One region of the Paenibacillus sp. P3E genome, then DNA from elsewhere that is predicted to be linked to it. Evidence: a T-box and tRNA genes for the amino acid it is inferred to sense, from the RefSeq annotation. Region 1 holds a T-box; the other regions hold tRNA genes.
The links. A T-box is a leader RNA that pairs with one kind of tRNA and senses whether it is charged. The one in region 1 lies ahead of lysS (lysine--tRNA ligase), so its partner is inferred to be a tRNA-Lys.
Positions count from the first base shown of each region.

Region 2: it has a tRNA-Lys gene. The T-box ahead of lysS (lysine--tRNA ligase) is inferred to sense a tRNA for this amino acid. The anticodon was not compared.
Region 3: it has a tRNA-Lys gene. The T-box ahead of lysS (lysine--tRNA ligase) is inferred to sense a tRNA for this amino acid. The anticodon was not compared.

Region 1 covers NZ_LVWH01000214.1:432-8,681, reverse strand. Annotated here, with positions in the region: gene A3842_RS27295 (GNAT family N-acetyltransferase) at 1-254, shown strand, start outside; gene A3842_RS27290 (ATP-binding protein) at 267-428, opposite strand; gene A3842_RS27285 (hypothetical protein) at 499-1,605, shown strand; gene A3842_RS27280 (GNAT family N-acetyltransferase) at 1,642-2,070, shown strand; gene A3842_RS27275 (alanyl-tRNA editing protein) at 2,060-3,235, opposite strand; gene A3842_RS27270 (TSUP family transporter) at 3,269-4,033, opposite strand; gene A3842_RS27265 (hypothetical protein) at 4,213-4,392, opposite strand; gene A3842_RS27260 (YebC/PmpR family DNA-binding transcriptional regulator) at 4,557-5,276, opposite strand; gene lysS (lysine--tRNA ligase) at 5,371-6,924, opposite strand; T-box leader at 6,990-7,253, opposite strand; gene A3842_RS27250 (S8 family peptidase) at 7,319-8,250, opposite strand, start outside.
Region 2 covers NZ_LVWH01000103.1:58,379-66,628, forward strand. Annotated here, with positions in the region: gene A3842_RS09880 (LLM class flavin-dependent oxidoreductase) at 1-818, opposite strand, end outside; gene A3842_RS09885 (ABC transporter substrate-binding protein) at 1,191-2,258, opposite strand; gene A3842_RS09890 (FecCD family ABC transporter permease) at 2,455-3,561, shown strand; gene A3842_RS09895 (ABC transporter ATP-binding protein) at 3,561-4,328, shown strand; tRNA gene A3842_RS09900 (tRNA-Lys) at 4,549-4,621, opposite strand; gene uvrA (excinuclease ABC subunit UvrA) at 4,841-7,708, opposite strand; gene A3842_RS09910 (nucleotidyltransferase) at 7,736-8,250, opposite strand, start outside.
Region 3 covers NZ_LVWH01000103.1:81,261-89,510, forward strand. Annotated here, with positions in the region: gene A3842_RS09980 (serine hydrolase domain-containing protein) at 1-1,155, shown strand, start outside; gene A3842_RS09985 (ABC transporter permease) at 1,155-1,973, shown strand; gene A3842_RS09990 (ABC transporter permease) at 2,002-2,784, shown strand; gene A3842_RS09995 (ABC transporter ATP-binding protein) at 2,781-3,779, shown strand; gene A3842_RS10000 (GNAT family N-acetyltransferase) at 3,783-4,271, shown strand; gene A3842_RS10005 (hypothetical protein) at 4,377-4,943, shown strand; gene A3842_RS10010 (TerD family protein) at 4,998-6,305, shown strand; partial or broken gene A3842_RS33285 (transcriptional regulator) at 6,486-6,620, shown strand; tRNA gene A3842_RS10020 (tRNA-Lys) at 6,842-6,914, opposite strand; gene A3842_RS10025 (SDR family oxidoreductase) at 7,049-7,837, opposite strand; gene A3842_RS10035 (zinc-dependent alcohol dehydrogenase family protein) at 8,077-8,250, opposite strand, start outside.

The sequences.
Region 1 (8,250 bases):
AGCATCACGTTCACGCGGTTCTAATTGAGGTGGAAGCTGGGAATACGGAAGACGATGCGGCGCGGGTCCATTTCTGGGAGCATTGCGGCTTCATTGCAACATCTTATGTGCACCAATATATCTGGATTCCCGAGCCTTACCGGGCCATGGTGCTGCCGCTGAGCCAGGATTTTGTCATTACCGGTGATGGACAAGCCCTATTCCGACATATTACCAATTTCCATATGAAATCCTTCCGTAAAAGCGGGGACTAGAATAGCAAGGACTTAGTAACGGAGCACCAGCACAAAGCGCATGCCACGACTTGTGGCTTCAGCATAAATATCACCGTCCATCTTTTGCAGCAGCTGTTTACAGATATACAGGCCCAGACCGTTCCCTTTCTTTCCTTCTGCATTCGAACCGCGCTGGAAGATTGAATTCGTCATCTGGTAGAATGACTAAGTGCAAGGCTTAGATCCGGTACATAGATGTCAAAATCCATGAGGAGGCTGAAGTATGCCGTTTGAAATTATCCCATTTCCTGAAGTCGTACCGAGTGCGGGCCAGCTTGTCGCTGTCCAGGCCTTAAAAGGAACCGGGGAAGGAGCAGTATCATTGCTTGCGCTGGATCGGAATAGTGATCTCTGGCGATTTGACTTGCACACAGGACACGCAAGAAAGCTGCTGCATGTCGATATACCTGATTTGAAATTAGAGGAACCTGTACAGATTGTAGTATCGGCAAATGAATGCTTCGCAGCAGTTTCGGGTAGATTCAGCCAGCACGCAGCGTTGTACGATCTCCAAGATTCCAAGCAGATCATGGCATTGTCCCGTGATCATTATCATTATGATGTTTGTACCTTCCCGCTTGCTTTTGCTGAACATGAGGGCAGGACACTGTTGATTCACGGCACGAAATGGAACCAGCTGGATTTGCTCGATGTCCTCTCAGGTGAGAATCTGTCTACACGTCAGTCAACGTTTTCCGCAGCAGAAAATGGAGAACAGCTCACGAAACACAATCTTGATTATTTTCACGGTAAAATCCATGTCTCCCCTCAAGGGGAGTGGATCGTCGATACTGGCTGGCACTGGCATCCTGTCGCATCCATACGCTCATGGAATCTTCAATCATGGCTGACGAACTGCTGGGAGTCAGAGGATGGAGCTACCTTACGGGTGCTCGGGGACTACATGGAAGATTGGGATCAGCCTGTAGTCTGGCTTAATTCGTCTACTATCGCAGTCTGGGGACAACTGGCAAGTGATATGTATGATGAAGAAGACACGAAGGATTACGGCGATAACGGTTACTCTCATTTTCTGGCTATATATGATGTGCAAACTGGAGAACGGACAAATCTGTTCATTCCAGTACCTGAATACCGGACCAAACCCTTGAGCGATGGGGAGCATTATTTTCCACATGGACAAATCGCTGCAGTATACGGGAAGATTGTAATGTGGGGACCGGAAAAGGGTTTGTCCGTTCTAAATCCTGATTCGGGTGAAATGGAGTTCACCGACAAGACATTATGTCCCTACTTCTACCATCCATATGCGGAGGTATTTCTTGAAATTAATGAATCCGGCCGTATATCGGGCAAGCGGCTAATCTGAGGTGACGATGACAATTGAACAGCGGAGGTGCTTCACATGCTAATCAGGACAGCGTTAATAAGCGATTCACATGAAATTTCCAGACTTTCGGGCGAGCTGGGATATGCAGCAGAAGCCTCCCAAATGGCTGAGAGGCTTCGTGATCTCACTGAACTGAGAGACAATATCGTATATGTAGCAGATTCAGGGAATCAACTGCTGGGTTGGATTCATGCCCAGGTCCGTGTTCTGGTCGAGGCCCCGCGATTTGTGGAAATAACCGGATTGGTGGTAGACAGTGCTCACCGGGGAGAGGGCATTGGCAGGCAGTTAATCGCACAGACTGAAGTTTGGGCAGCACAATCCGGGTTCACCAAACTCAGAGTGCGTACGAATCAAAAAAGGTCTGATGCGGTTCAATTCTATAACCGGCTTGGTTTTGTCCTTGTGAAATCGCAACATATTCTGGATAAGTCTATCGAATAGAGCCTTTTGTGAACTCATAAAATCCGAGTGCATGTGCCCAGTCCGGGAACCCGGCTTGGGCCATTTTATCGCTGCCGCCGCCTTTTCCCTGGAATTCGCCCAGATTGGCTTTAAAAAAGGTACCACAGGACCATTCTGTACTTCCGCTGCAAGCGAGCACGACTTTATTCTCCGCCGCCGTCAGCAGCAGCACGGGAAGTCCGGTATTTGCAGTCAGCTTCATGGCCAGACTCTGTAAATCCTTGAGGGTTTTATCCTCGAAGATGTGTGCGGCTACCCTTGCCTCAGACTCAAGTCCGGATAGGAGCTCTTGGGCCAAATAATGATCATTCTGTTCTTTGAGTGCACCCAGTTCGGCCTGCAGTTGCTTCTGCTCGGCTTCCCACTTCCCGATCCGGTCCAGGATTTCATCTTTGCCTGTATTGAATTTCGCAGAAAGCGCGCCAAGGATACGCTGATTCTCGTTAGCTTCGTCCAGCGCACGCCCTCCGCATTTGAACGTGACCCGGATATTGCCCTTCTGCTTCTCCGCTCTCAACAGCTTGATCAACCCAATCGCTCCGGTAGCAGATACGTGAGTCCCGCCGCAGGCGTTATGCTCCACTCCCTCAATCTCAACAATGCGGATATTCTCCGTAACCTTGGGCAGCTTCACCAGCGGCAGGTTAGCCATTTCCTCGGCGGTGACAAAATAGCTTACGATACGATGGTCAAGCGCAACCTGACGGTTAACTTCCTGCTCTGCCGCAGCCAGCTGATCCGCGGTTAGCTCCTGAAGCTCAATGTCGATAGTTGCGTAATCATTGCCCAGGTGAAAACTTAACGTATTCGCTTCGAACAGCTCAAGGAATACCGCTGATAGCAGATGCTGGCCGCTGTGCTGCTGCATATGGTCAAATCTGCGGTTCCAGTCTATCTGACAGCTCACTTGGCTTCCTTCTGGAACACGATCAACCTTGTGCAAGACCTCGTCCTCTTCAAGAATGACATCCAGCACGGGAATTCCGCCAATAGTTCCGGTATCACAAGGCTGCCCGCCTCCATGAGGATAGAAAGCTGTCTCCTCCAGAATCAGATATTGCCCGTCCTCGCGTTCTACCACTTTACTTATCGAGGTCTGCCATTCCTTCAAATAGGCCGACTCGTAATACAGCTTCTTAGTCATAGTCTAAGTTCCTTTCCGAATCGTCTTTAGGTATCAGTGCATCGTATCCCATATTTGCTTCCCGATCAAGATTAACGTAACCGTAATAAACAGCGGGCGTATATAACTGGCCCCCTTGCGGATAGCCAGCCTTGAACCGACTACAGCTCCGATGACAATCGGAATGCCCAGAAGCAGGCCATAATACAGGCTGACTGAGCCAAATGCGGCAAACGTCAGCAGACTTGCGATATTACTCGAGAAATTAAGCACTTTGGCATTGCCGGCGGCAGTCACAAATTCAAAGCCCAGCATGAGGAAGGCGAAGATCAGGAACGAACCGGCGCCCGGACCAAAGAATCCGTCATAAAATCCAATAACCAAGGCAATACCCATGCCGATAATCAGCGGTTTTTTGCTGTCTTGGGAGTACGTTGAGACGTCCCCCCAGGATTTTTTGAACAAAGTATAGACCGTAATGACGACCAGCATCACAATCACAAGCGGTTTCAGAAACGCTGAAGGTACCTGCCGGACCGTAAGCGAACCAGCCACTGCACCCGCGATAGAGAACGGAATCAGGAATTTGACCATTCCAAAATTAATCTTCCCGGAACGGACAAAAGACGCCGTACTCGTGAACGAGCATAAGGTCCCGGCTAATTTATTGCTGCCCAGCAGCATTGGGAGCGGGATCCCGGCAGCGAGCAGCGCTGGAATGGAGATCAGTCCTCCGCCGCCTACCACAGAATCAATCACTCCCGCCAAAAAACCGCAAATCACCAAAATCGAAATCATTGCTATACTGCCATGCTCCATAATGCAAAAAATGCCTCCTGCCAGGGGTAAGTGTCATACAAACAAACTCCAGCATACACAATTTCTCGGGTGTGTACCATAGTATTCTTTGATGAACTTTTGAAATTTTTCATTTATGAATACAAAAAAAGTGACAGGAACCCTCCCTGCCACTCTTGTCACCTTCAGACTGTACTAGCTCATTTGTACGTATTTTGTTCATTTTTCTTATAGGTAGTTTTGTCATCCCGCAGCGCTTCCTTGCGGATATCACTTTTCTTCTGTTCCATCTGCTGAGCTTCCTGACTGGTCACCGGAGCATTGTTCAATTCGTCTACCGTATTGATCAGATTCTTATCCGGTTTGGTGTGACTATCCATTGTATTGCCTCCTTTAAGTTGTTGGGTTGATGGGTCGCATCAGCTTATTGTGGCAAGATATGGAGCAGATTATGCACTGTGGCTGGAACCAGAGAATGTCCGCAAAAAAAACCGGATAAGCAGATTCACGATCTGCCTGTCCGGCTTTCTCACCTACAATCCTTCTATTCTTCCGAATCTACATTGTGGTAGACCTGCTGTACATCATCCAGTTCCTCCAAAGCGTCGATCAGTTTCTCGAACTGTGCTTCGGCATCCTCCGGAAGAGCAACATAGTTCTGCGGGAGCATGGTCAGCTCAGCGACAGTGAAATCGGTAATTCCGGCACCGCGGAAAACTTCTTGAACGGCATGGAACTGGTCAGGCTCGGCATAGACGATTACAGCCTCGTCCTCTTCCAGCACATCGCGCACATCCAGATCCGCTTCAATCAGCAGCTCCATCACTTCGTCAGCTGTTTTGCCTTCCAGGCCAATTACAGCTGTAGGCTCGAACATATAGGTTACCGAACCGCTGACACCCATGTTGCCTCCGTTTTTACTGAATGCGGAACGCACCAGCGGGGCAGTACGGTTAACGTTGTTAGTCAGCGCGTCGATAATGATCATCGAACCGCTGGGTCCAAATCCTTCATAACGTAGTTCTACGTAATTTTCGTCACCGCTGCCTTTGGCCTTGTCCAGCGCCCGGTCGATAATGGCCTTAGGCACGTTGTACGTTTTGGCGCGCTCAAGCACGACTTTCAATGCACGGTTCGATTCCGGGTCCGGTTCACCCTTCTTAGCCGCTACATAAATTTCTACACCAAACTTGGCGTATACCTTACTTGTATTGGCATCCTTGGATGCCTTCTTTTCTTTAATATTATTCCATTTACGACCCATATTCTTCCCGCTCACTTTCCAACATTAATTATAAACAGTCCAATATATTATACCTCCGCTCTGTGTATCCCGTAAAGGGCAGTCCCGGTGACGGCTAAAAATCCAGCAAAGCCAGCAACCTATCCAGCCCGACAGCCTGGATCAGCACAGGGATTCGCGGACCTGTCTCCTGGCCCAGCACCAGCTGATAGATTAGGGTGAACATACGTTTTTGATTGTTTTTCATCGTTTTTTTATCCTCGTTATAACAAATAGCGTAAATTTCTGTCATCATCTGCTCATCCTCCAACCCCCCAGTCCTCAGCAGCCCGCAAAAGGCTTCCAGCCATGCTAGCTCATGTGTCTCCAAGGTTTCGTACAAGGCAGTATCACGGCTGGAATTTACGGTAACCAGCTTTTGCGGCATCCAGTGCTTGATCCAATATTCCGCCCGCTCCGCTGTTTGCTTCAGCCTGTCCGCATCCACTACCTCTCCGTTCCGGGTCATAATCTCCTGTAGCAGATGTAGATCGAAATGAATCAGAGGCAGCAAGCCTGCAATGGGACCGAAGCTAGGTATTCTGTCATTCAACGGATGAATCAGCGAAAGCTCTACCGCCGAATCCATATCATCCGTGAGTGTACGGGAATCGTGAGCCTTCCGGTAACGTTCGAATTCCGTATAATTGCGCAGCACATCTTCGTCCATCCCGATATGAAACTCAGCGTCCGGCTGGTATTTGGCAAACAGAAACAGAATATTCTCCGGGGCATAGACCTTCAGCAGATCATCAGGCGTGTAGTTATTCCCGGACGAGCTGGACATTTTGGCAAAGCTGCCTTTGATTCTAATAAATTCGTAAGGCTCGTACATAGGCGGTTCATTCTCAAAAATCTTCTCCGAGATCACGGACGCTACATTGTAGCTGCCCGTTTCCGACGAATGGTCGCGGCCTCCAGGCTCGAACAGCACCTGCTCCAGATTCCAGCGCATCGGCCAGTCGATTTTCCATTGCAGCTTGATATTTTCCGCTTCCGCAACAGACATCGTACAGTGATGGCCGCATTTACAGCTGTAGGTCAAGAGTCCTTGCTCTTCATCAAAATAATGCACTGTAGTCGAGTCCTTGCCACAATCCCCGCAATACACACTTACAGGATAAAATGCGGCTCTCTCTGCTTCGCTGGCTTCTCCTGTTTTGAAGGACATCAGAATGTCATAGATTTCTCCTCTGCTGCGCAGCGCCTGAAGGATTCCCGGTGCATAACGGCGGGCTTGATATTCTTTGCTCTGATAGATAAATTCAGGCCTGATCCCAAAAGCGCTGAGCGCCTGTTCAAATTCCTGCTCAAAATGCTCCGCATAGGAAGTGTGACACCCGTATGGACAAGGAACCTGCGTATAGGGCCTGCCGATATACTGACCGAAACTTGGGTCCACATGAACCGGAACCTTACGGAAACGGTCAAAGTCATCCCATGAAAAAATAAACCGGACCTTTTTGCCCGCTTTTTCAAGAGCCTTACTTACAAAATAAGTCGTCACAATCTCCCGGAAGTTCCCGATATGGATGTGGCCTGACGGACTGATCCCTGATGCGCATACGAATGTCTGCTGCTCGGGGTGGCTTTCGATTAACCGTTTTGCAATTTTCTCTGACCAATGCATGAATAATCACCTCTACAATTATTGTAAAAAAAAACAAAAAAAGCCCTCATCCTCAAGATTGTCATCTTGAGGACGAGAGCTGTAATCAGCGCCGTGGTACCACCTCTGTTCGCGGACATGTCACCATGCACGCCTCTTCGGGTACGGCCATTACGCTTATACCCTATCTCTGTAACGGGAGAACCCGTCATAGCATCCTTAGGCGTGCTGCCCAATTCCGTATGAGGCTCGGAGACTTTTTTCGTTAGGCACACTGCTGCTCCGTTTCACCATTCCGAAGCTCTCTGTGAACTATGCCGCCTAAGTACTCTTCTCGTCATCGCTGAAGTGATATGCTGTTTCAATATATTCCACTATAGCAAAACTAGTTCAGAATGTCATTACCCTTATGCAGCTAACTTTGGAATGACATATTTCCTACACCCGCTAATTCTCTTTCAATTACATTGCCGTTCATTAAACTGTGGTTTAGAGCATTAAATGCATTTATTCTCTTACCAACAAATTTATCTGTTTGTATAGTATCACCACTATCTTGCAGTATCTCTTTAATTTGCCCAAATGTAAGATCCGGCTTTTTCGATAACAGTAAAGCCACCAAACCACTGACATGAGGTGCCGCCATTGAAGTACCATCCATTTTTAAGTAGTCATTACTACGGGCTTTAAGGGATAGAATTTGCACTCCCGGTGCTGCAACATCAACGGTATCATCATAATTTGAAAAATCAGCCCGCTGATCAGCAATATTTACTGCTCCAACAGATATTGTTTTGCTATAGTTAGCGGGTGAATAATACTTCGCTTCATCATTTGCATTACCTGCAGAGACAACAGCAATGGCCCCTTTTTCAAAAACATAATCTAATGCATCTTCGATTACAAAGTTTTCCTTAGTTCTTTCTATCGGTCCCCAACTATTATTAATGACCTTGGCACCATTATCGACTGCATATTTTAAAGCTCTTGCAATGATTTTACTGTTACTTCCACCCTTCGGGAAAACTCTTAAAGCCATTATTTTAACTTTAGGGGCTACACCGATAATTCCCATATCATTATTGCCAATAGCTGCTATGGTTCCTGCAACATGCGTACCGTGTAAATTTTGGTCTTGCGGGTCACTTTCTTCATCTGAGAAATCATAGCCAAAGTTCCCATTTACATCCTTCCACATATTCTCTTTAATATCAGGATGATTATAATCGACTCCTGAATCCACAACCGCAACCACAACATCTTCACCTTGACTAATCTCCCAAGCCTTTTCGCATTGAATATTTTTCAGGCCGTATAGTTCTTCATATCGCGTATCATTGGGTACGT
Region 2 (8,250 bases), on a different contig from region 1:
CGGTGATATGGCGGAAGACCTTTCTCCACCGCTCTGACATTGGTCCGGGCATAAGTGGAAGGGAAGAACTGTTCAATCGCCTTCTGCCTATTCTCCGCGATAAAACCATGCGCATGGGCCGCAATCGGCAGCCGCGAGCTGTCATGGCCTGCACGCGCAGCAGCTTCTTGATAGAGCTTGACCTGTGACGCAAAATCCAGGGGCTGCACCGGTCCAATCATAGCCAGCGCAAAAGGCAGCCCAAGTTCACCTGCACGGACCGCAGACTCAGGACTTCCCGCGCTGGCTATCCATACGGGCAAAGGCTGCTGCACCGGACGCGGATAAATTCCCAGGTTATGTATGGCAGGTCTATGCTGGCCTTCCCAGCTCACCTTCTCAGATTGCTGGAGCTTCATCAGCAGATCCAATTTCTCTCCGAATAAGGTTTCATAGTCTTTCAGATCACAGCCGAATAATGGAAAGGACTCTGTGAAGGAACCACGGCCCACCATAATCTCAGCCCGTCCGTTTGACAGACCGTCCAGTGTGGCGAAATCCTGAAAAACACGCACCGGATCGGCAGATGACAGAATCATTACAGCACTGGTCAACCGGATTCTGGACGTCAGGGATGCAGCCGCTGCCATTACAACCGCAGGTGAAGAAGCGGCAAAATCCGGACGGTGATGCTCACCCACCCCGTATACATCCAATCCCACCTGATCCGCGAGTACAATCTCCTCCACCACTTCGCGCAGACGCTCCGCGTGGCTCATCGTTTCCCCTGTAATTACATCGGGTGTTGTTTCGACAAATGTACTAATTCCAAGTTCCACTATCTTGTTCCCCCAAGTTGTTCTCGAATTATCAATCACTATATTCTATATCTTTATAGTTGAATATTCAAAATTAAAAAATAATAGATTGAGTTTTAAGAATTTCTAATAAGGATCGGGGCGTAACTACGGAGAATGTTTGGACTTCCGGCCGCTGTTGTCTGCAGATTTCTTGATTTATACCGCTGTTCGCGGTGGAAATCCGCAGACAAAGGCGGACGCTTCCGCTCCTACAGTTCCAAACTTCTCCTCCGTCACTTTTCCTTATTGGTAATTTTAAAGATCAATCTATACAGGCAGCAAAAAGCAGATCGAACCGTCACATGGATGACGGCCCAATCTGCTTTTAGTATGCGGATTTCTCTACTACTCTTATTTATTAGCGGTTATTTCGGATGCCAGCTTCTCAGCTCCATCAAAAATCGAGTAGCTGTAGCCCCAGAACTGGTTGAAGTCGATCGGATAAATCGTCTTATTCTTGACAGCATTCAGACTTTGTAGCGACGGATCGGCGTAGAATGCCTTCAACGTCTGCTCCGGATCCACACCTCCGGTATATACCGAGAGCAGCAGGACATCCGGATTAGTTGCAATCAGCTGTTCTTTGCTGATATCTCCGGTAACTGTACCAAAACTGTTTTTGAGTCCCAGCAAACCGAGTACATCACCTGCAAACGTGTCAACATTTCCGCTGTAAATGGCAATGGCCCCATTGCCGCCGTCGGATACATATGCAAAGGTCTTCTCTCCGCTGACAGCAGACTTATCCTTAAGCGTCTGCGCACGCTTTTTCAATTCAGCGATATAGGCAGCAGCGTTCTCCTGTACATCAAAGATCTGGCCGATCTGTTCAATATCCTTGTACAGGCTGTCCAGTGTGGACCCCTTAACGCTGGTATTCTGCACGAATGTCTTGATGCCCAGTTCGTTCAATCCTTCTACCGTCCCAACGCCCCAATCTGCATCGGCATACAGGTCGCTGCGCCCCAGAACAAGATCAGGACTTGCTCCAACAACCAGCTCTTTACTGGCATATTCTTTCGAGATCACAGGGATCTTCTTGAATTCTTCCTGCACCGCCGGGTCACCTGCACCGTAAAGGGCCGCAACGCCGACCATTTTGTCGGTCAAGCCCAGCTTGATCAGCAGCTCAGCGGCTCCCTGGGTATTGGCTACCACTTTTTCAGGCGCCTTATCAAAAGTCTGTGATTTGGCTTTCCATTCCGTTCCTTCACCATTATTGGTGTAGTTCTCAATGGTAAGCGGATATACTGTTTTGGTACTTGGAGCAGCTTCCTCTGTGGCAGCTGGACTGCTTGAAGGCGCAGCCGATTCCGCCGCTTTATTTGCGTTCTTCGTGTCGGAAGAACATGCTGCTATCATTACCGCCATTACCAAAACCGCGAGTAGCGGCACATATCTTTTGAATACATTCTTCATTGCCTTAATCCCCTTTTCTATATGTACATTTGTGTATCCTGCATACTATTGTGTCAAGCCGATATCTGGCAGGTGATACAACCGTAGAATATAGAATGTGAGAACCGTTGTCAATGATAATAATTCTCATTGACAACGGTTCTCAATATGGATTATATTTTAAATTAAACATATATTAAGGAGCCCAATGAATGCCATGCAAACCGATCTAGCTACACAATCTGAACCTAAGAAGTCTATTATCCACACCCGTTACGGCTTTATGACCGTCATTGGTATTCTGCTTATTATTACAATATTGTCTGCCGGGGCTGCGGTCTCCTTTGGGCAGGTTGACATTCCCGTCTCCCAATCCTACCGGATCCTGCTCCACCACCTCACGGGTATTCAAATCGGAGATGTACAGGAACTGACTTCCGGCTCCTTCGTCGATATTATCTGGAAAATCCGCTTTCCCCGCGTTCTGATGGCTTTGTTCATCGGAGCGGGACTCACGTTATGCGGAACCATCATGCAGGCGGCGGTTCAGAATCCTCTCGCTGATCCATACATACTGGGTATTTCATCCGGCGCTTCCCTCGGAGCAACGTTCGCTATTCTGATCGGCTTTGGTTCGATGGGATTACTGGGCCAGACAGGAGTTGCCTTCTGGGCCTTCGCCGGTGCGGTCGGCGCTTCCCTGCTGGTCCTGATTCTGGCAAGCGCGGGCGGCAAAATGACCTCCGTCAAGCTCGTCCTGGCCGGTATGGTTATTAACGCCTTGTGCACCGCCTTTGCCAATTTCATCGTTTATTTTGCCAACAACGCAGAAGGCATCAAGACCGTTACATTCTGGACGATGGGCAGCCTGGCCGCTGCGAGCTGGGACAAACTTCCGCTAATCTCGATATCTGTCCTTCTTGCCATTTTCTTTTTTCTGATACAATTTCGGGTCTTGAACGCTATGATGCTGGGCGATGAAGCAGCGGTCACCCTGGGCATTCATCTGGGTGCTTACCGCAAAGCCTATATGATGATTACTGCGCTGATTACAGGGGTGATGGTGGCAAGCTGCGGCATGATCGGATTCGTGGGTCTAATCATCCCCCATTTAGTCAGAGGACTGGTTGGCTCGGATCACCGGAGACTGCTGCCCGCGTCCATTCTGTTCGGAGCGATCTTTCTGATCTGGACAGATGTCATTGCGCGGACGATTGTGCCAAATGTAGAGCTCCCCATCGGGATCATTACCGCCTTAATCGGCGCACCGATGTTCATGTACATGCTGATCAAAAAAGGCTACGCATTTGGAGGGAAAAGCTAATGAACTTGAACGTTGATCACCTGAGCGTCTCTTTTGCCGATGCGAAAATTGTAAAAGATGTATCCCTGAAGGTCAGAAACAAGCAATTTGTCGGCCTCATTGGTCCGAACGGCTGCGGCAAATCTACACTCCTCAAGAGTATTTATAAAGTGATCAAGCCCCGCCAAGGCGATGTATTCCTGTCCGAAATGAATGTAATGAAATCAAGCCCCCGAATCGTGGCGCAAAAGCTGGGTGTAGTCGGCCAGTTCAACGAACTCAGCTTTGACTTCACCGTACGGGAAATGGTTGCTATGGGGAGAACCCCGCATAAAGGGATGCTGGAGACCGATAATCAAGAGGACTTCAGCATTGTCTCAGGCGCTCTGCGCAAGGTCAACCTGGAAGGCCATGCAGACCGCAGTTATAATTCACTATCCGGTGGTGAAAAACAGCGTGTCATCCTCGCCCGCGTTCTGGCCCAGCAGCCCGAATTCATGATTCTGGATGAGCCGACTAATCATCTTGATATTAAATACCAGCTGCAAATTCTAAATATTGTTAAAAAGCTCGACATCGGCATTCTCGCCGCACTCCATGACCTCACCCTTGCTGCGGAATACTGTGATTATCTGTACGTCATGAAAAAGGGTCAAGTGGCCGCCTGCGGGAAGCCGGAGGATATATTGACGAAGGAATTAATCGGCCAGGTATTTGATGTGGCCTGTGAGACCTACCGCAACCCCGTGACCGGGGCGCTTGGCATTGCTTATCTGGAGACACGCTAGTTACGAAAGCAACCTTTTTAGCCCTTCCGCTTCCCTAATCAGAAGTCGGAAGGGCTTATTCGTGTTTTGGGGCAGGGTCCTGATCATTCGAACTGAATCTCTGTCTTAAATACGATAACCGCTCTATAGGTTGTAAGTTCTCAATCTTATCAGTCCCATTTCTGAAATTAGCTCTTTGGAGACAAAAAAAGAAACGGCATTTCTGCCGTTTCTTCTGTGATGGACTCTCAGGGGCTCGAACCCTGGACAAATAGATTAAGAGTCTACTGCTCTACCAACTGAGCTAAGAGTCCACATCATTGGTCGAATCATACCGCCTTTAGCTCATTCGCAGAAGAACGGAATAAATCTCTCGTATAAAAGATTATATCATGATACAAAACATAGATCAAGGTTTATTTTTCGAGTTTTCTAAAAAGAATAATTTACGGCGGATCATAACATTCGTCTTGCTTGGAGCAGTAAAATAGACTGCCTTCATCCGAATATGAAGTGCAGTCTATTCCAGCAGGTCACAGAACCGAACGCAAAAACCTGCCCGTGTGGGAAGCTTCCACTTCAGCTACCTGCTCCGGTGTGCCTTCGGCAACCACATACCCGCCGTCATGGCCTCCTTCCGGGCCCATATCAATAATATAGTCAGCGGACTTCATGACATCCAGATGATGTTCAACAACGATAACCGTATGCCCGCTATCCACCAGTTTGCCCAGAGACAGCAGCAGCTTTTGGATATCCGACAGATGCAGCCCTGTGGTAGGCTCATCAAGGATATACAAATTGCGGGCTCCCCTCTTGATTTTGGACAGCTCATACACCAGCTTGACACGCTGTGCCTCTCCGCCGGACAGGGTGGTCGAGCTTTGACCTAAGCGCATATAGCCAAGTCCGAGTTCATCCATAATCTCCAGCTTATGCTTCAGGTACTTATGGCCGCTGAAGAATTCACGGGCTTCCTCCACCGTCATCTCCAGTACATCGGCGATACTTTTACCCTGGACCTTAATTTCCAGACCCTCCTCCGAGAACCGCTGCCCCTTGCACACCGGACAAATCGTTTCGATATCGGCCATAAACTGCAGATTGGTGACGATTACTCCGTCTCCGGCGCATTGCTCACAGCGGGTACCTCCTGCATGGGTCAGACTGAAGTCAATTGCCTGGTATCCCCTGTCCACCGCTTCCGGCTGCATGGCGAAGAGATCCCGGATTTTATCATAGATGCCTATGTAGGTTGCCGGGTTCGATTTGCTGTTCCTTCCAATAGGGGTCTGGTCAATATTAATGACATTGTTCAGCAGATCCGCACCGAACAGAAAATCATGCTCGCCTGCAACAATCCGCGCAGCCGTTTTGTCGATTTTCAATTGCTTGAACAGAATCTCGTTAATCAGTGAGCTTTTCCCTGAACCGGATACTCCGGTAATACAGATGAACACACCCAGTGGAATATCCAGATCCACATTCTTCAGGTTGTTTTCCCGGGCGCCTTGAATGCTCAGAAAATCGTCTCCCAGGCTTCTGCGCTTGAAGGGGACAGGAATGCTGGCTTTTCCCGATAGATATTGGCCTGTCACTGACAGGGGCTCACCTATAATATCCTCAATGGTCCCGCACGCTACAACCTGACCCCCATGAATTCCTGGACCCGGGCCGATTTCGATAATATGATCCGCACTCTGTATGGTATCCATATCATGCTCAACCACAATTACGGTATTGCCGATATCCCGCAGCTTCTTCATGGTGTCAATCACGCGGCTGGAATCCCGGGGATGCAGGCCAATACTTGGCTCGTCCATGACGTACAGCATTCCCATCAGCTCACTGCTGATCTGGGTCGACATTTTGATCCGCTGCATCTCACCGCCCGAAATACTGTCGCTTCTCCGGCTAAGACTGATATAGTGCAGTCCGATATCAACGAGCAGGGATACCCTGGTGCGGATCTCGTGAATGATCGAGGAGGCCACATCCTGAATCTCTGCCCCAAACGTCAATGCTTCCAGCGAATGTAGCAGCTCAGGCAGCTGTTTGCGGCATAGCTGGTCAATGTTTTCTTCTCCGAGGGTAACCTGTAGGCGCTGTTTCTTGAGCCTTGCTCCATGGCATTCCGGGCAGATCTTCTCAATCATACAATCCTTGATGAACGTCGGTTCGAAGGCTTCCGAGGTAGAACTTTTCCGTATGTAATGCTTGTACCAGCTCTCCATCTCGTGAACGAACCCCCAGAATGGACGGTCACGTCCGATCATCCAGTTCTTCTTCGTTGAATTAGGGGGCTGGAGCATGGGGAGCACCTCGCCTTTGGTCCCGTAGAAGAGAAGCTCATGAATTTCCTTCGACAGATCGCAGAAAGGAGTGTCGAGATCGAAATGATACTTCTGGGACAAGCTGTACATCAGCACAGAACGATAGCTGTCCTTGCCCGCAGGGTTGAACACTGTACTTTTGAGCGCACCCTTGTTGATGCTTCTCTCCGGTGCCACTACCAGAAAACGGGGCTCCACCACATAAGACATCCCTACCCCGAGGCAGGTATGGCAGGCGCTTACAGGCGTGTTGAAGGAGAAATGAAAAGGCTGCATGTCACACAGGAAGAAATGATGCTCCAGGCAGCCGAAATCCTGGTAGAAGGTCGGATCAATGCCTCCCGGAACCACCACTTTAATCATAATATCCTCTTCCAGTGCCAGCATTGCAGCTTCGATGGATTTGGTCAATTGAATATAGGTATCTTTCTTCAGCTGAAAGCGGTCAATGACCATTTCTATATGGTATTCCTGCGCTTCGTCCAGTTCTGTTTTTTCTGCCAGTGAAAATGGCTCGCCATCCACCAGCAGATTCTTGTACCCCTTGTCCCGGAGTTGCTGGAAGGTGAAGCTGTAGTCTTCTCCGTATACTTTATAGACGGGGGCCCGCAGCTCTACCACAGTTCCAAAAGGCAAGGAGGAAATACGCTCGGCGATCTGGGCGGCAGACAGCTGCTTCAGGGAATGACTGCATTCCGGACATTTGCCTACACCCGCCGTGGAATACAGCAGACGAAGATAATCGTTGATATCCGTAACCGTGCCGACAGTTGAACGCGGATTGTTATTGCTTTTCTTCTGTTCAATCGCGATGACCGGGGACAAGCCGCGCACATAATCGACCTTTGCCTTTTTGAGCTGGCTGATCCGGCTTTTGGCGAAGGTGGAGATGGAATCCAGAAACCTCCGTTGCCCCTCTCCGTAAATGACGTCAAAAGCGAGTGAGGACTTCCCCGAGCCGGAGACCCCGGTAATCACCGTTAACTGGTCACGCGGGATTTCAACGGAGATGTTCTTCAGGTTGTTCTGCTTGGCCCCGGAGATCTCGATAGTTGTTCTAATGGACATGCTTCAAGCTCCCTTCTGCAATCGTATTTACGGAATGTAAAGATAGCCTGCTTCCTCAACAGCCGGCTTGCTTTTGGGCGTGATCCGAATCGTCTGGGTGACTTTTTCAAGGATGCCTTGCTGAACCAGATAGTCCATAACACCAACCAGCTGGTCACTCTGCACATGAAAATGCTTATTGATCAGCGTTGCGGTTTTGATCTCCTGATCCCTCATGAATTCAAGCACCGGCCTAGAAAAGATGGGGAGATGCCGCTCCAGCACCTTGTCCAAACATTCTAATCCGCTCTCAATTTCCGCTATGGTCATATGATGGGACATCGCATCTTGATACAATGGAGCAAGAACCTCCGGATTCAAGAGCTGTGCTCTCTGAATCGCTTCCCTGGATATGGCTTCACCGCGGATGCAGAGCTCCATATGGGCAACCGACTCTGCAGCTTTTAACAAGTAATACTGCGCATACAGCAGATCCTGCCGGACTGTCAGCCACTTCCGGGTTTTGTCGCGCAAAAATACAAGCTGACTTGCAATATGAAGGG
Region 3 (8,250 bases), on a different contig from region 1:
GCAGAGGCAGGTTACGACACTTCAAGAATTGAGGTTTTGAATGCCCATTTCCAGACCCTGATCGATCAAAAAAAGATCCAGGCCGCATCTTACTGCGTCTCCAGGTATGGAAAGACATTTATGCAAGGGGCTATGGGACCGCTCTCTTTCCGGGAAGATAGGGCGGATCCGCTTTTACCAACAACCGTTCATAATATCGCGTCCATTACTAAAGCCATTACCTCAGTTGCTATCGCCAAGCTTGTGGAGGACGGTATTCTCCGGTTTGACATCCCGGTTGGCGCCATACTTGAACCGTTGAATGTGGCCCCGTTTGATAAAATCGATATCTATAGCCTTCTGACCCATACCTCGGGCCTGTTTCCCGACTGTGCAGGGAGCATCCCCTATCATAAGTCTTATTGGCAGCTCATTGAAGAGTATTTCGAAAAATATACCCCTGAGGACGGTGATCCCGACTGGATCACAGCCGCGCTGAGCTGCGGGGTCAATAAAAAATTAGGCGAAGAATGGCAATATTGCTCCTTCGGCTTCTGCCTGCTCGGAGAAATTATTAAAAAAGTGACCGGTGTAACCGCTGAGCAGTACATAGAAGAGCAAATCCTGAAGCCTCTGGGTATGAAGGACACGGTTTGGGAACTGACGCCCGAATTGGCCAAACGCGCTATTATAAGAAATGAAAGACATGAAAAGCGGCTGAACGATCGAATCAACGGTAATCAGCCTGAAGACTCGCAAATGGAACAGCTGTGGGATACGGTTTCCAAAACCGGGGGAGGCCTGGCCTCTACACCCGCTGACCTCATCCGGTTCGCCAACATGCTCCTGGGCATGGGAACCCTGGGCGATACCCGTATTGTCGGCCGCAAAGCAGTCGAAAAAATCACAACCCGCACCCTGCACGGGGTTCCCGATTACTGCTGGGGTAACGATGTCAAAGACCGGAGCTACGGCATTGGTCTCGATATGAGAAGAGGCCCTGCCTTCCTCTACTCAGAGACCAGCTATTTCCATGAAGGTGCGGGAGCCTGCTGCATGGTCATTGACCCTACAGAACAGCTCGCTGCCGTATGGTTTGTGCCTTTTGTCGGTGATAATTGGTACGCGGAAGGCTTGTTCAATGTAACCAATATCATTTGGTCAGGACTGATCTAATGAACAGCTTGAAGCACAATTGGCTGATTTGCCGGACGGTAGCGGGCGTGACCTACAAAGAGTGGAGTGCTTACCGCACTCATTCTATGGTGTCCGTTATCGTCGGCCCTGTATATTTTATGGTGCAATATTTCATCTGGACGGCGGTATATGGAGGTCATTCTTCGCTCGGCGGCATGGCACTCCCCGAGATGATCCGCTACTTTGGGGCTACTGCGCTTATCGGTTACCTGATCATGGATTTTGCCGACTGGAACTTATCTATGCTTGTGCGTACCGGTAAATTTCTCACCTTTCATTTGCGCCCGATTCATCACCGTTCGTTCGCATTATTTCAGAAACTCGGCCATCGGTCTTTAGGCTTCCTGTTTGAATTTTTGCCGTGCCTTCTGATCTTTATTTTTATTTTTGGAGTAGATATGCGTCCGGCAAGCCTTCCATGGACTTTTCTGTCGGTGCTGCTTGCCTTTCTAATGAATTTTTATGTGAACTACATGATTGGCCTGACTTCATTTTGGCTTGTCCAGTCGAGCGGAATACGAAGCGCGTTTATGCTGGTGTCGGGTATTTTTTCGGGTGCGCTTATTCCGCTTGATTTCTTTCCGCACTCGCTGCAGGTGATCCAGTTCTTCCTGCCGTTTCAGTACATGGCTTACCTGCCGGCAATGGTGTTCACCGGCCATTATTCTCTTGGAGGCCTTGAGCTATCCATACAGCAAGCTGTAGGTATGCAGGCCATAGCAGTGCTTATTACGTTCGGATTGAACGAGCTCGTTCGCCGCCAGGCTATGAAGCAGTTTACCGCTGTCGGTGCGTGAATGACCCCATGAAAGGACAGTTCTTACCATGAAACGCTATCTGGATGTTTACAAGCAGTGTATGTATTCAGCTGCGCAATCCGCTGTGGCCTATCGCATGAATTTTATCGTCAGCAGCCTGATCACACTTGTCGGCAACATTTTATTTCCGCTGGTGACCCTGCTTATTTACCGGGCGGGAACCAGCTTTCCCGGCTGGAGCTTGTATGAGGTGTTGCTAATTCAATCTGTATTCACCATGTCCAGCGGGCTTTCAAGTGTTATTTTTGGCGGCGTTCTATGGACTACCATGTCGCATGTCCGTGAGGGAAGCTTCGAGGTTATTCTTCTTAAGCCGCTAAATCCGCTGTTTTATATTGTTGCGACTACATTTTCTACTGACAGTATCGGCTTGTTACTGGGCGGGATATCTCTATTTATATTCTCTGCTGCGCATGCAGGCGCTATTTCGGCCTTGTACTGGCTGCAGTTCGCCGGATTATTCATCGCAGGGACAGCTGTCCTGGCAGGATTATCCCTAATAATGGCCGCTATGTCCTTCAAATGGGTAGGCAATTCGAGAATCTCCGAGCTTGCCGACAGTGTGCTGCACATTGGAAAATATCCATTGCCCATTTTCCCGAAGGCTGTGCAGGCGGTAGCCTCGATGATCATTCCGGTGGGGATGATAGGCTTCTTCCCTGCCTCTGCTCTTCTTGGACGGGCGCAGGCCAGCGATTTCGCGGCTATTCTGCCGTGCTTCTTATTCCTGGCGGCGGGAGTATGGATTTATCGGCATATGATCAGATTGTACGAGGGGGTAGGCGGATGATGCCGGTTATTGATGTGAAGCATTTAACCAAAACTTATAAAACCTACAAGCGTGGCGCAGGTATGGGCCAGACCTTCAAGAGCTTCTTCCAGCGCGAAGAAGTCATGGTCCACGCGGTCAACGATATCAGCTTTGCTATTGAGCAGGGAGAAATTTGCGGCATCCTGGGTCCCAACGGGGCAGGGAAATCAACGGCAATCAAAATGCTCTGCGGAGCACTGTATCCTACAAGCGGGGAAATTCAGGTGCTTGGTTATTCGCCTGCCCGGGACAGAAAGCGCTATGTCGGCAAAATTGGAGCCGTATTCGGTCAGAAATCCCAGCTTATCTGGGATATTCCCCCTATCGACAGCTTTAACATGAACAGAGCAATCTACGGGATCGCCACTCCGGATTTTAAAAGCCGTCTGGAAGAGCTAACGGAGCTGCTGGATATTGCCCATGTGATCGAAAAGCCCACTCGAGTGCTGTCTCTTGGCGAACGCATGAAATGCGAATTCGTCATGGCTATGCTGCACCAGCCGGATATTTTATTCCTCGATGAGCCTACCATCGGGCTGGATGTGATTGCCAAGGTCAAAATCCGCGAATTCGTTCACCAGATGAACAAAAAGCAGAATATGACATGTATCCTGACCACTCATGATCTTGAGGATGTGGAGGAGCTCGCGCACCGGGTCATAGTCATTAACCACGGAGAGAAGGTTTTTGATGATTCGCTTCAGCGGTTGAAGCTTTTCCTGGGTGAGAAGAAACGGGTCAGTTTTACTTTTTCGGAGTCCGTACAGGGCACCGTCTTCGACAATGCCTATACCAAGGTAATCGATAGGCCTTCCGATTTTCAAATTACGCTTGAAGTGGATACGGCCTATATCTCAATCAGCGATTTCCTAGAAGATATCTCCCGGAAGCACCGGTTCTCCGACATTTCGGTCAAGGAGCTCCCGATCCAGCAGGTGGTTATGAATATTTATGAGAATGCAGGGGGTTATTAGACCATGAGTGTTGAATTTAAAAAAGTGAGCGACTTTAGCCGGGGAATACTCTTTGAATTATTGACAGATGCGTACTCATTTGATCGCAGATATGAACAAAGCTGTACATCTGATTGGCAGGATTTTGATAACTTTTTCTTTGACCATTTAGAAATTGCTGATAAATATGGGCTTATCACAACACTAAATGATGAAGCTATCGGATTTGTTTCATGGGACCCGAGAAATATGCCTGAGTATGCGGAAATTGGCCATAATTGCATTACGTCAAAACATAAAGGCAAAGGTTATGGTAACATGCAGCTTCAAGAAGCGGTCAATAGAATTCTCCAACATGATGTGAGAAAAATTATTTTATTCACGAATGATGACCTAATCCCAGCTCAACGAATGTATGAGCGTGTCGGATTCGTAAAAGATCAAAAAAGAGAGAATCATAATGTTGCAAATATTGCGGGTGAACGCATAGATTATGTATATTTTGTAAAGTGAGAATAGTGTTTGTCATTACTAAATTACTAATCCTCTCTCCCAAGATTTCCCATATTCTGCTATGCTAATATAATCACATAGAAGAAGCAGGAGGCGGAATTTTGAATGGATGCATTTCAATATGAGCTTACTTCAGAGACGAATATCAATCTGAAATATGAGTATGGAGGCGAATACTTCACGTTCAGCCTGTATCGGGATGACAGAGGATGGGTTCTTCACCCCTTTGACGGTATCCTCCTGAGGAATCAGGCGATGTGTGCTCTTGTCGCACAAGAGTTGTTCAAGCACAAGCCTTTTCAGGTCATGCTGGCGAAAGAAGGTATTCTCTTCACCGATATACGTTCCACGGTTAACCTTGATAATGTGAACACTCCGATTGCCGCACGCAATGAGCGGGAGCCTTACGATAACGATAACCCGGCTGATGACCTGATGGAATTTGTTCAGCAGCACTCGGTTGAAGAGGTCATTGATTACGAATGTAGCCTTATCGGAAGTCGCATCTCCTTTTATAGAGAAATCCTGCAGCGGATGTTCATGGACAATTTGGGTCCCTCGGATCCTGAATTCCAAAAGGTACAGGATATTGTCCGTATTTACGAACAGTCCTTGGATATGTTATCCAGTCTGAATGGTCCGAATCTCGACGCCGGAAGACGCGGCAGATAATAACCTCTCCAGGTTTTGTCCAGGTTCTACTAATCTTTTGAAAGGCTGGTTCTAATGACATTTGAGCTAATAAAGGGACAAAAATGCAACTTAACAAAAGACGATCCACTCCTTACCCGTATTATAGTAGGAATGGGCTGGCACAATACAAGATCTGAGGTTGAGGTTGATTTTTCTGTGTTTTTGCTTACGTCGTCCCAGACTGTCTCTAAAGATGAGGACCTTATTTATTATGGTAATCCTTCTACTTCGAACCAATCCGTAGCTATATTGCCGTCCGATCAAAGAGTCTGCTCGGGGTTAGCCGATAACACACAGATCGCTGTCGAGCTCAGTCAAATCCCTGCAGACTACGAACGGATTGCATTTGCACTAACGATATATGAAGGTGAGAAACGGCTGCAAAACTTCTCGCTATTGGGCGATGTGTATTTACGGATCGTCAACGCTGCTGATGGAATGGAACTTTTGCGCTACAAGCTTGGTAAAGCCTTTTCGGTAGAGACCGCCATTGTTGTAGGAGAAATCTATAGATATCATAATGAATGGAAATTCAGCGCTGTGGGTTCCGGATATGCAGGAGGCTTAGCTGCCTTATGTAAAAGTTATGGGATACAGGTCAACAACATCCTCCCGTCAGTTCAACCCGTCAGCCCAGTAATTCAATCGCAGCAGTCCCCCCCCTCTCTCCCAGAGCTGCGGTCACGGCCTAAGACGGCGGGCCATTTGCCCCCCTCTTCACCAGCATCACCTTCAGCCGCTCCTTTAAATCTCAATACCATCCTGCTTAAGAAACGCGGGGAGGTGATCAATCTCCAGAAAGGGACTGAATCCCTGGGCGAGATCCTGATCAATCTCAACTGGTATCAAAAAAAATCATCGGGATGGTTCGGAAGTAAAGGAATCGACCTTGACCTTGGTTGTCTGTTTGAATTAAAAAATGGCATTAAGGGCTCTGTCCAAGCACTCGGTGAATCCTTCGGAAGCTTGAACAGGCCGCCTTACATCTCCCTGGACGGGGATGACCGCACCGGATCCATAGCCACGGGCGAGAATCTGCGGATCAATGGCCATTACCTTTCCGAAATCAGCAGAATTGTGATCTTTGCTTTTATCTATGAAGGCATCACGAACTGGTCTGAGGCTGACGCCATTGTAACCATTAAGCAGCAAGGCGGACCAGAAATCGAGGTCCGGCTGGATGAGCATAACAATCATAAGGGGATGTGTGCCATCGCTATGATCCGTAATCAGAAGGATGAGACCTTCAGCGTGGAGAGACTCGTAGAATATTTCGCCGGGCACCAGGAATTGGATCAGTATTATAACTGGAATCTGAGATGGGAAGCCGGCAGCAAATAGTGACTCTTTTCATTTTAGATTGAATTCATAAAATTGTTCGCGTTACAAGACGTAGGTTGTGAAGCACACGCCGCTCTCATACAATGCCTGCCTGAATAATACTTCGGGAGGTATTGTTTTGAGGCGGTTTTTTTGTGGGATACATTAAATTGGGGTTTATGAATTAAGAAGGAGTTCGGTATGTCGCGATTTGAGCAGCAGTACGGGGAATGGTTAAGAAGCAATCTCGAGAATGAGAGCAACCACAGGCGCAGAGAATTACTTGGCAAAGGCTTAGGTCACGGAACAGTTGAGTTCCTCCGCACGGTATGGTTCGCGTGGGGTTGGGGTTGGCGGTGTCAGTTCCATTATTGAGCGTCCGCATTGGACGGTAGCAATTGCCTGTAGCAGTGGGCGGCAATAGTGGGCGGTTGCCGTTGACGATTGTCATTGACGGTTGCAGGTCTGTAATCTCCCCACTCCACTCCATTCACTGCATAACCATCCCGCTTCCCGAAACTGCAAAATTACGGCATCTCTGCCGTTATTTTCTGTGATGGACTCTCAGGGGCTCGAACCCTGGACAAATAGATTAAGAGTCTCCTGCTCTACCATCTGAGCTAAGAGTCCATGTGATTCAGCACCCTCGTTCAATAGGGTATCGCAGTCGCACGGGAGCTTCTGGATAAAATCATCGGCGTAGGAAAAACAAAAGATCCGTTGCCAAATCTGGACGGACCTTTTGTTACTACTTGGGCATCGTTTTATTTGAACCGCTGGGCTTGCCTTGAGGGCATGATGGTTAGTTCCGGAATGCTGACATGCTCAGGCTGCTCCAATGCATAGAGTGCCGCCTCAGCAACATCATCGGGATGTAACGGCAGGACTTTCGAAGCAAACGCGCGTATTTCATCCTCGGAATACCCGGCCACCTGAGAAAATTCCGTTGCCACCGCCCCGGGCTGAATCGTCGTAACGCGAATCCCCTGATCGATTGTCTCCAAACGTAATGCAGACGCTATGGCGTTAACGCCGTATTTGGTAGCGCTGTATGGACCTCCTCCGGCAATCACTTCCTTGCCGGCAATGGAGGAGATGATGATGACATCTCCCTTGCCCTGACCCAGCATTGGCGGAAGCCCGTAGTGCAGCGTCAACATTAGACCGTGTACATTCGTCCTGTACAGCTCCTCCCATCTTTCCAGATCCACTTCTACCAAAGGACTTCGATACCCGAATCCGGCATTGGCAACTATAATATCAAGACGGCCCCAGCGATTAATCGTTTCATTGACCACATGCTGTACTTCTTCAGCCTTTTGAATATCAGCAGGTACCGCCATAACCTCGTACAATCCCTCTTTTTGCAATTCCTGTACCAGCTCATCCAATCGATCCCGTCGACGTGCCACTACAGTCACATGGGCGCCGTGCTTTACCAGTTTTCTGGCGATCGATGCCCCGATTCCGCTGCTAGCGCCTGTCACCAAGGCCACTTTGCCGGACAGACTCTCCTTCTCATTCCAAGATAGCTCCAAATCATCCAGATTCATTTCGCACCCTCCCAGATTCCAACCTTATTTTGTTAAAAGCACACGATGAACGCCCTTGCTGCCTCCGGGTGCCGTTCCTATATATAAATATCCATTATGGCTTGTAGCCGTAGTTACGCCATACAGTTTGCCTTCCTGATCATGCTAGCTTCCGATAAACTCTCCCTGCGGACTGAACTCCCCAGCAAGCCCATGCTTCGCCGGTGAGCTTGCGCCTCCAATGTCATTTTTGAGAGACTTTAGATTTGGACTACGATTTTACCAAAATATTGCTTTCCTTCAGCCAAGAGCGCGAATGCTTCTCCAATTCGATCTAGAGGGAATACACAGTCGATGACGGGATGTAAACGATGATGGGCAATCGCTCGATTCATCTTTTCAAAGTGATCCCGGTTGCCGACTTGACTGCCGCG